2 regions of the Janthinobacterium aestuarii genome follow, and region 2 is predicted to be linked to the other one. Evidence: predicted binding sites of a transcription regulator. Region 2 holds the regulator's gene; the other holds the start of a gene.
What was found. Region 2 encodes FNR, which switches genes on or off when oxygen is low (the NO sensors DNR and NnrR bind a similar motif). Its sites were predicted from a motif close to TTGATNNNNATCAA; they were not measured.
Positions count from the first base shown of each region.

Region 1: OPV09_RS22585 (universal stress protein) is a predicted target of FNR. The motif match lies at 2,350-2,363, and genes of this name have one in related genera.

Region 1 is NZ_CP142523.1:5,015,598-5,020,852, reverse strand. It holds gene OPV09_RS22595 (Crp/Fnr family transcriptional regulator) at 1-663, opposite strand, end outside; gene OPV09_RS22590 (response regulator) at 1,001-1,645, opposite strand; gene OPV09_RS22585 (universal stress protein) at 1,801-2,268, opposite strand; gene OPV09_RS22580 (protein phosphatase CheZ) at 2,736-3,593, shown strand; gene OPV09_RS22575 (chemotaxis protein CheA) at 3,593-5,255, shown strand, end outside.
Region 2 is NZ_CP142523.1:273,535-278,789, reverse strand. It holds gene OPV09_RS01180 (response regulator) at 1-1,013, opposite strand, end outside; gene fnr (fumarate/nitrate reduction transcriptional regulator Fnr) at 1,253-2,011, shown strand; gene OPV09_RS01170 (FixH family protein) at 2,015-2,539, opposite strand; gene ccoG (cytochrome c oxidase accessory protein CcoG) at 2,594-3,976, opposite strand; gene ccoP (cytochrome-c oxidase, cbb3-type subunit III) at 3,981-4,901, opposite strand; gene OPV09_RS01155 (cbb3-type cytochrome oxidase subunit 3) at 4,894-5,097, opposite strand; gene ccoO (cytochrome-c oxidase, cbb3-type subunit II) at 5,099-5,255, opposite strand, start outside.

The DNA.
Region 1 (5,255 bases), 1.6 Mb from region 2:
GATGGTGCGCTGGTCAACCGAGATCAGGCCGATTTCATTGAAGGCGGATAAGGTGCGGCTCACCGTTTCCAGGGTCAGGCCCAGGTAGCTGCCGATTTCATGGCGCGTCATGCGCAGGTTGAACAGCTTGCTCGAGTAACCCATCTGCGCGAAGCGGTCGGCCAGCGAAACGAGGAAGCGCGCCACGCGGGCTTCGGCACTCAAGGCGCCCAGCATGCCGATCATCGCCTGTTCGCGCACCAGTTCGCGGCTCATCACGCCGTACATGACGTTTTCCAGTTCCAGGTGAACACGTCCCAGCGCCGTCAGCTTCTTGAACGGCAGCAGGATCAGGTCGCAGTCGGACAGGGCCACCGCTTCCGAGGAGTAATGGCGCGAGTGGATGCCGTCGACGCCCAGCATGTCGCCCTTCATGGGAAAGCTCAGTACCTGTTCATTGCCGAATTCATCGATGAGCACGGTTTTCAGGAAGCCCGAATTGACGATGTACAGGGTGTCGAACGGCTGGCCGATGGTGTGCACGCGCTGGCCCGTCTTGAATTGCACGTGCTGGAACAGCAGTTCGTCGGCGGCGATGGTGCAGGCGCTGGAGATATGCAGCAGGTCGCACACCTCCTTCAGGTTCGACCAGAGCCGCCCCTGGCGCTGGCGCCCTGCTTCCATCGGAGAGGAGGGGGCCAGCGATGGGGAGGCGGCGCGGGTTTCGGGCGTTTGCGTGGACAGCATGTTCATCTCCTGGTGACAGGTAGTTCAGAGTTGAATAACAGGGTGCGCAGGACGGCGGGCAGGGAAGGGGCGGCGCGCGTCCAGGCAGGTAAAGCTCAATTCGCTGACGACTTGCTGTGTGATGAAATAACTTCCCAGCAACTTGATTACTGGTTTCAGTATGCCAACAACCGTATCCAATTAATATCAGCAGTGGCTGAATATGGCAGTAGGAGCTGTGGTAGGTGAGGTAGGATTGTTCCTACGGTCGACGCGCGGGCGCGCGCCGCCATGCTCAAGTCTTGAAGGGGGATAAGAGGCGGTGCGCCACGGCGTACTGGACCATTTCCGACAGCGAACTCATGCCCATCTTTTGCATGATGCGGGTCTTGTGCGTACTCACCGTCTTGACGCTCAGGTGCAGATTGTTGGCGATTTCCGTGATCGACTTGCCCGCCACCAGCAGGGAAAAGACTTCGAACTCGCGGTCCGACAACTGTTTGTGCAGCAGGCTTTCGTTCGGCATCATGATGTTGAGCACGAGCTGCTCCGCCACCTCGGCGCTGATATACGGACGTCCCGACGCCACCTTATGGATGGCGCCCACGAGCTGGGTGCCCGCGCTTTCCTTGGTCAGATAGCCTTGCGCGCCGGCGCGGATGGCGCGCACCGCATATTGTTCTTCCTCGTGCATGGTGAGGATCAGGATGGCCAGCTTCGGCGCCTCGCTGCGGATTTGCCGGATCAGGTCGACGCCGCTGCGGCCCGGCATCGACAGGTCGAGCAGCAGCAGGTCGAAGCCGCCCTGGCGTACGTGGTTGAGTACTTCAAAGCCGTCGATGGCTTCACCCACGATATCGATGTCCGGCGCGCCGTCAAGGATGCGCTTCAATCCTTCTCGCATGATGGTGTGGTCGTCGGCAATCACAATACGTATCATAGGCGGGCAATCTGGATGCGTGAAATCTGCTCTGTCCGTCACCGGACAATCAAATGTTGAGAAACGAGAAACGTTGCCATTTTAACTGACGCGGCCGAAAATTTGCCTTTTTCTTAATGTGCCGGCAACGGCGGTCTCCGTGGTCATGTGACCCCTTATTCCGACGGTGGTTCCTTGATCAGCCTATGCACGAGTACCGGCAGTTTTGAGTGCGACAGCACCTTGTTGGTCACGCTGCCCAGCAGCAATTGCCCCCAGCCGCTGCGGCCATGCGAGCCCATGAAAATCAGGTCGCAATGCTGCAATTGCGCCACTTCCACGATTTTCAGGGCGGGGCTGTCGGAAAAGGCCGTCAAGCCCGTCGCTTCCAGGCCCCGCTTGGCGGCCGCGTCGAGGATGGGCTGCCAGTGGTCGGCGCCCGCCTTGCGCATGGCGATGCGGTACTCCTCCTCGCTGGGGTAGCTTGGCGGAATGATCTCGATGTATACCGGGTACTGGTATTCGGGCGCCACGTACACGGCAAGGATGTCGGCGTGCATCTGTTCGGCAAAGGCAACGCCGGCACAGGCCGTCAAGTTGGAGACGGTGGAGCCGTCCGTGGCGATCAGAATTTTCTTATACATGGCAGATCCTTTGACGGTGACTGAGCGCACGCAACGCCTCTTATTGTAGACGCGGCGGCAGCATTGTATTCATGTAAAGACTTGATAATTATCAACACAACTGCACCTTCAGTATAGACAACATTGGCAGAAAGATCGTGTTTTAGCTGCAACGATGTCCATACTGCGCTGTTGCGCGGGCGCCCGGAAGCAGGATTTGTTGTACTGCGCGTGGTCTTGCACCCACGCCAATGGTAGTATTTCAAAATACAACAGCAGGAACACTTATTTCCTGGTGGAAAAGCTCTTGTGGACCAGCTTTGCACCAGGAAGCGCGTTTTGAGATTTACCAACAGGGCGGCGCCCTGCTACACTCGCACCATCGCAGCGGTATTGCCTCAAATCATCTTAATCGAGAAATTGTGGGTATCAGTCTGTAAAACGCACAGTTCAGGCGGAATTTTGACAAATTATGGAGAAGCAGGGATATGACCAACGCCGCTGATGATTTCGACGCATTATTCGATGAAGTATCTGCGCAAAGTGCGGCCGCGGCTCAGCCCGCACCTGCCGCCGCGCCCGCTCCCGCCGTGATTGCGGATGACGATTTCGACGCGCTGTTCGACTCCGTGTCGGCCAGCGCCGCCGTGCCGGCAGCCGCCGTGGCAGAAACGCCAGCCGCGCCGGAAGCGGCGCCCGTGGCCAGCGCCGATGCGCCTGGCGACGCGGCCGATCCCGTCGACCAGTCCGACAAGCCGATGTTCGAGCGCCTGGGCGGCATCGTGCGCCTGCTGCACGATTCGCTGCGCGAACTGGGCTACGACAAGGCGTTGACGGAAGCGTCGTCGCAGATCGTCGACGCCCAGGACCGTCTGGAATACGTCGCCACCCTGACCGAACAGGCAGCCAACAAGGTTCTGAACACGCTCGACGAAGGCATGCCGGCGCAAGATGTGCTGTCGAAGAAGGCCAAGGACATGGACAGCCGCTGGACGGCCCTGTTCGATGGCAAGCTGAGCCTGGAAGAATTCAAGGCCCTGGCCGGCGATTCGCGCCAGTTCGCGCAAGCCGTTTCCGAAGCAACGGAAGCGGAAAAAGCGCGCTTGCTGGAAATCATGATGGCGCAGGACTTCCAGGACATCACGGGCCAGCTGATCAAAAAAGTGGTCAACATCACCAAGACGGTGGAAAACGAACTGGCCCAGCTGCTGCGCGACAACGCGCCGGCCGAAGTGCGCGAGAAACTGGCGCAAAAGCCGGTGCCGCTGATGCAGGGCCCGTCCGTGCCGTCGGTGGCGCTGGACCAGGATAATGTAGACGACCTTCTTGCGGATTTGGGATTCTAATGGACGATATGCTCAAGGATTTCGTCGTTGAGGCGATGGATCTTGCGGTTAATGTTGAAGAGCACTTGTTGCGCCTCGAGCGCGATCCTGACAACAAGGAAACACTGAATGCCGTGTTTCGTTCCTTCCACACCATCAAGGGCGGCGCCGGCTTCATGGGCTTGCCCGCGCTGGTGGCGGCCTGCCATCTGACGGAAAACCTGTTCGATGCCTTGCGCACGGGCGCCGCGCCCGTGACCCCGATCGCCATCGAGGCGGCGCTGCAAGCTTCCGGTTTCGTCGCCGACCAGCTGACGGAGCTGGCCAATGGCGCCGCGCCGGAAAGCTTGCCGGCCATGCCGGAAGAGCTGGAACACATCCTGACGAACGCCATCGAAGGCAAGGGCATGGACGCGCCTGCGCCAGCCGCCGCCGTGGCGGAAGTGGCCGCGCCCGTTGCCGAGGCCGCCGAAATTGTTGTGGTCGCGCCAGCCGTTGCCGTTGCCGTTGCCACTGCCAGCGCCGATGGCCTGGACTGGGAAGCCATGTACAACGCCGTCGTGCCCGAGGGTAGCCGGGTCGCTGCCGCGCCCGTGTCCGTCGCCGCTGCGCCTGCCGCCGTGGCCGCCGCCGCACCTGCTACACCTGCCGCTGCTGCCGCCAAACCGGCCGGCAAGAATTGGGATGGCGCCGAACGCCGTGAAGAGCGTCCGGAAGTGCGCCATGCCGCGCCCGTCAAGGAAGACAGCATCCGCGTCGACGCCGTCAAGCTCGACGCGCTGCTGGAAGTGGCCGGCGAATCCGTGCAGGCCGCCAATCAGGCCGCCGTGCTGCTCGAGCGCTTGCTGCAATTCAAATTCGAAGGCCAGGCCGCCACCCTGATGGCGACCTTGGCGGAAACCCTGGAACGCGCCTCGCGCTACTCGACGGAACTGCAGCGGGCCACCCTGGCCACGCGCATGCAGCCCGTCGGCCGCCTGTTCCAGAAATTCCCTCGCCTGGTGCGCGAACTGGCGAAAGACCTGGGCAAGGATGTCGAGCTGACCATCGAAGGCGCGGAGACGGAAGTCGACCGCGTCGTCGTGGACAGCCTGTACGATCCGCTCGTGCACATGCTGCGCAACTCGCTCGACCATGGCGTCGAATCGCCGGAAGCGCGCCTGGCCGCCGGCAAGCCCGCCAAATCGTATATTTCGCTGAAAGCCTGGCAGGAAGCGAACAGCGTCATGATCGTGCTGCAGGATGACGGCAAGGGCATGGACCCGGTCTTCCTGCGCAGCAAGGCCCAGCAAAAGGGCTTGATCAGCGAAAACGCGCAACTGAGCAACGACGAATGCTTCCAGCTGGTGTTCCTGCCGGGCTTCTCGACCAAGGAAGTCGCCTCCAGCGTTTCCGGCCGCGGCGTGGGTATGGACGTGGTGAAAACGGCCGTGGAGAAAAACCGCGGCGCCATCCATATCGAATCGTCGCTGGGCAAGGGCACGAAGTTCGCCATCCGCCTGCCGATCGAATTGTCGATCGTGCCGACCATGCTCGTGTCGACCTCGGGCGCCGCGCTGGCGCTGCCGATGGCGGTGGTGCAGCGCGTCGTCGAATTGCCGGAAACCTTCATGGAAGTGGGCGGCGCGCCGGTGCTGAAAGACCAGGGCCGTCCATTGCCCGTGCGTTCGCTGGCCGGCTCGT
Region 2 (5,255 bases):
CGCTGCTGCACCGGCACGGGGGTGAAACGGCTGCCGCTGGTGCGCAGGGCCAGCAGGGTGTCGCGCAGGCGCACCAGCGGCGACAGCAGGCGCACGGTGACCCAGCCCAGAACAAATGCGGCCAGCAGCGAAGCGAGGATGCTCCACAGCACCAGCCGGTACAGCACGCCATCGAACGGTTCGAAGGCGTCCGCGACGGGCAGCGAGGTAGCCAGCAGCCAGTTCACCGATTTCAAACGCTTGAAGCTGTTGACGGCCGTGATGCCGCGGCTGTTGGTGCTGACCATGCTGCCTTCGCCATCTTCCTTCAGCAGCTGGGTGGTCGTCAGGTTGGCGTTCGGCTGGCGCGGCTGCAGCAAGCGGCTGGTATCGGGATGCAGCACGTAGCGCGGCACGGCGCCGCGCGTGAGGATGAAGTAATAGCCGCTCTTGCCGATCTTTTCCGAGCGCAGGCGTCCCAGCAGGTTGTCCTTGTACAGGCGCAGCACGCCGATCACCACGCCGGCCACCTGGCCATCGGCGGCCAGCACGGGCGCGACCATCTGCACGATGGGCATGCCGCTCGACTTGCCGAGCATCGGCTCGGTGATCATGGGCTGGCGCGTGCGCAGCACGGTCTGGAAATACTCGCGCTCGGCAACGTTGATGCCCGTGCGCCCCGCCACTTCCGGCATGTCGGCCACGACGGCGCCATGCGCGTCGAGCACCAGCACGTCGTCGAACAGCACCAGCATCGAGCGGCGCGAATAGTATTCGCGCAATTGGGCCGGCTGGGCCATCAGTTCCGGCGGCTGCTGCCTGGCCGTCAGGGTGACGATCTGCAGCAGCATGCCCAGCTTGTCGTCGAGCTCGGCAGCGGTGCGGCTGATCAGGGACGACTGCTGGCTCAGCAGTACTCGCGTGAAGTCGTCGCGCATATGCTGCACCTGGATCATGGTGACCAGCGCGATCATGGCGATCGAGGTCAGGCTGGTGGCCAGCGCGACTTTTGCTTTGATGCCGAGAGGCTTCATGATTTCCTTTTCAGTACCGGGCGGCACAGGCGGCAGATAATGCTGTTAGGAATTTTCCTATCAATACATCAAGTTGGCAAGCGGCGCCGCGCAAATGGCCCTCCCCGCATGGGCTTTTGACGATGTTGCCATATAATTAAAGTCGGAACGTCGTTTATTCGCCGAAATTGCGGTGAAATTGGCACACGGCAACCCTGTATGCAGTAAACTTGTTGTTGCATTTTCTAAAAGGTACCGACATGACTGAAGCGCTACTCACTCCAACCTTGCCCACAGTGACCGTGGAAGCGTTGCGTGCGCGATGCTCGACCTGCAGCATGCATCAATTGTGCCTGCCGATGGGCCTCGATATGGGCGACATGGACAGGCTGGACCAGATCATCGGCCGCCGCCGCAAGATCGTGCGCGGCGCCTCGCTGTTCCGCATCGGCGACTCGTTCCAGAACCTGTACGCGATCCGCCTGGGACACTTCAAGACGTACCAGATCAATCCGGGCGGCGAAGAGCAGGTGACGGGTTTCCAGATGGCCGGCGAACTGCTGGGCATGGACGCCATCAGCGCCGACCGCCACCACTGTAATGCGGTGGCGCTGGAAGACAGCGAAGTGTGTGAAATCCCGTTTTCCAGCCTGGAACAATTGCTGGGCAATATGCCGACCCTGCTGCGGCATTTCCACCGCATGATGAGCCAGGAAATCACGCGCGAGCAAAGCGTGATGCTGTTGCTGGGCAATATGCAGGCGACGCAGCGTTTTGCCGCCTTCATCGTCAACCTGGCGTCGCGCTATGAGGCGCGCGGCTATTCGAGCAGCAAATTCCAGCTGCGCATGTCGCGCGAGGAAATCGGCAACTACCTGGGCCTGACCATCGAGAGCGTCAGCCGTTTATTGTCGAAATTCAAGAAGGAAGGCTGGCTGCGCGTCTCGAACCGCGAGATCGAGATCCTGCAGCCTGCCAAGCTGAAAGCCATTACAGCCGGTACCGACGTCTGCAAGTAAGGCTTATAGCTCTTCGTCCGCATGCAGCGCGATGCTGCGCTGCACGGGCCAGGTCCAGATGCCGGACAGGCGCCACTCGCGCTTGTCGTTTTCCACCAGCACTTGCCAGCGGCTGCGCTCGAGCATCGGCAGCGCGACCGAGAAATTGCCGGCCGCATCGGGCTGCACCAGCAGCTTGATATCCTTTTCCGGCAAAGTCGCATGCGCCAAGTGCAGCTGCAACGGCCCCTGATAGGCCTTGCCGAAGCTGTGCACGGAACCGCTCAGGCGCGCTGACGCCACGTCGTACGCCAGGCTCGTCTCCATGGCCAGGTCGCTGGCGATCGTGTCGCGCTTCAAATCCTGGTTGATCGCCTTGCCCTGCTTGTAATAATCGCCCACCACCAGCGCATCGGGCTGCGTAAAGGCGATATAGCCCATGAAGCTGCCGACGACCACGGACAGGCCGGGACCGATCATCAGCAGCCATGGCCAGCGATGCTTGTACCACGGTGCAACGGGAGGCTGCAGTTTCAGACTGTCGGACATGGTATTTCTCCTCTGTAAACGGCCAGCCCCCGTGCGGGGACCGGCCTTCCTGCATTAACGCGGCACGATGAAGACCGCGCTTTCACGCACATGCAGCGACGGGTCGTCCAGCGATTGCAATTCGATCGCAATCTTGTTCGACCCCTTCTCGCCCACGCCGTGCGGCACGCGCAGGCGGATCGGCCAGCCCAGCGTTTCCGTCGGCTGCAAGGTCACTTCTTCGCGCGTCAGCAAGGTCAGGCCCGGCAAGCCGGAGGCGCTGATCTTGAAATGCTGGCTTTGCTCGGACGTGTTCATGATCTGCAGGCGGTAGACGTTTTCGATCATGCCGTCTTCCACTTCGCGTCCCATCGAACCGCGGTCGCGGATCACGTCCATTTTCAGGGGCGTGCGCAGGGCCAGCGAGGTACATACGGCGATGATGATCAGGGCAAGGATGGAAGTGTAGATCAGGACGCGCGGGCGCATGGCGCGCTGGCGTATCTGCTTCGAATTGAAGTTGTTTTCCATCGCATGGTCGGTGCTGTAGCGTATCAGGCCACGCGGCCGCTCGACCTTGTCCATCACGCTGTTGCAGGCATCGACGCAGGCGGCGCAGCCGATGCATTCATACTGCAGGCCGTTGCGGATATCGATGCCGGTCGGACACACCTGCACGCACAGGGTGCAGTCGATGCAATCGCCCAGCTTGTCGTTGTTGCCGGCCTTCTTGCTCATGGCGCCGCGTGGTTCGCCGCGCTTGGCATCGTAGGTGATGATCAGGGTGTCCTGGTCGAACATGGCGCTCTGGAAGCGCGCGTAGGGGCACATGTATTTGCACACCTGCTCGCGCAGCCAGCCCGCGTTGCCGTAGGTTGCCAGGCTGTAGAACAGGACCCAGAACCATTCCCAGGGACCGAAATTGAGGGTGGTCACCTCGCGCGCCAGTTCCTTGATCGGTGTGAAGTAGCCGACAAAGGTAAAGCCCGTCCATAGGGCGATGGCGCCCCATACCACATGCTTGGCCGTCTTCTTGAATGCCTTGCGCACGGACGGGCCCTGCTTGTCGAGGGCCATGCGCGCGCTGCGCGTGCCCTCGATGCGGCGTTCGACCCACAGGAAAATTTCCGTGTATACCGTTTGCGGGCAAGAGAACCCGCACCACACCCGCCCGGCAATGGCCGTGACGAGGAACAACAAATACGCACAGATGATCAGCAGGGCCGCCAGATAGATGAAATCCTGGGGCCACAGCACGACGCCGAAAATGTAGAACTTGCGCGTGGTCAAGTCGAACAGCAGGGCTTGCCTGCCATTCCAGGTCAACCACGGCAAGCCGTAGAACGCGAGCTGGGTAAGCCATACGCATACCCATCGCCAGGTAGCGTAGCGTCCTTTGGCCTCGCGAGGGTAGATCTGCTCGCGGGCCGCATACATCTTGATAACTTGAGGTTCCATTACATCATTTCACGGGCGTCTGAGGATTCGACAGGCTCCAGACATACGCCGACAGCACGTGTACCTTGGATTCGCCGAGGAAATCGCTGAAGGCCGGCATGGTGTTGCTGCGTCCCTTGCGTACGGTTTCCATGATGGTATCGGCGCTGCCGCCGTACAGCCAGACCTTGTCCGTCAGATTCGGCGCGCCCAGCATCTGGTTGCCCTTCGCATCGGCGCCATGACAGGCCATGCAGGCGCCAAACTTGGCTTTGCCCAGCACGGACTTGACGGGATCCGAGGTCGAACCGGACAGGCTCAGCACATAATGGGCCACGTTCTCGACATCCTTTTCGGAACCGAGGGCGGCGCCCATCGGTGGCATCTGCCCATTGCGGCCGTGCAGGATGGTGGCCTTGATGATGTCGGGTTCGCCGCCATACAGCCAGTCCTTGTCCGTCAGGTTGGGGAAGCCCTTGTTGCCGCGTGCATCCGAACCGTGGCATTGCGCGCAGTAGGTCAGGAACAGGCGCTGGCCGATGGCTTGCGCTTGCGGATCGGCGGCCACCGTCTTCAAGTCCTGGCTCAGGTACTTGTTGAACAGGGGGCCGTAGTCGGCTTCCGCCTTCTTCAGCTCTTCCTCGTACTGGCCCGTCGATTTCCAGCCCAGGCTGCCGGCATAGTTGCCCAGGCCCGGATACAGGAACAGGTAGGCCAGCGCGAAGACGATGGTGATGTAGAACAGCCACATCCACCAGCGCGGCATCGGCGTATTGAGTTCCTTCAAGTCCTCGTCCCAGACGTGGCCCGTGGTGCCGTCGGCGGGAGCGCCGGCGACCACTTTCACTTTCGACTGCGAGTACAGCAGCACGCCACAGCCGATGATGCCCAGCAGGGACAGCACGATGATGTAGATATTCCAGAAGCCATTGGTAAAGTCAGCCATGGTTATGCTCCTTCGCCAGGTTCATCTCGGCTTCGGCCGGATAGTCGAGCGCGTCGTCGGCGAACGGCAGGCGTGCCGCCGCGTCGAAGTCGCTGTTGCTGCGGCTGAACGTCCACCACAGGATGCCCACGAACGTCGTAAAGGAAACCACCGTCATGACGCTGCTGGCGCTGTCAAACAGGTTTTCGATTGCCATGCTAATTCCTTGTTTTGATTAATGTACCGAGGCCTTGCAGATAGGCGACCAGGGCGTCTTCTTCCGTCTTGTCCTGCAGCTGCGCGGGGCCGGCGGCGATTTCTTCCTCGCTGTACGGCTGGCCCAGGCGTTTCAGGGCGCGCATCTTCGGCACGATT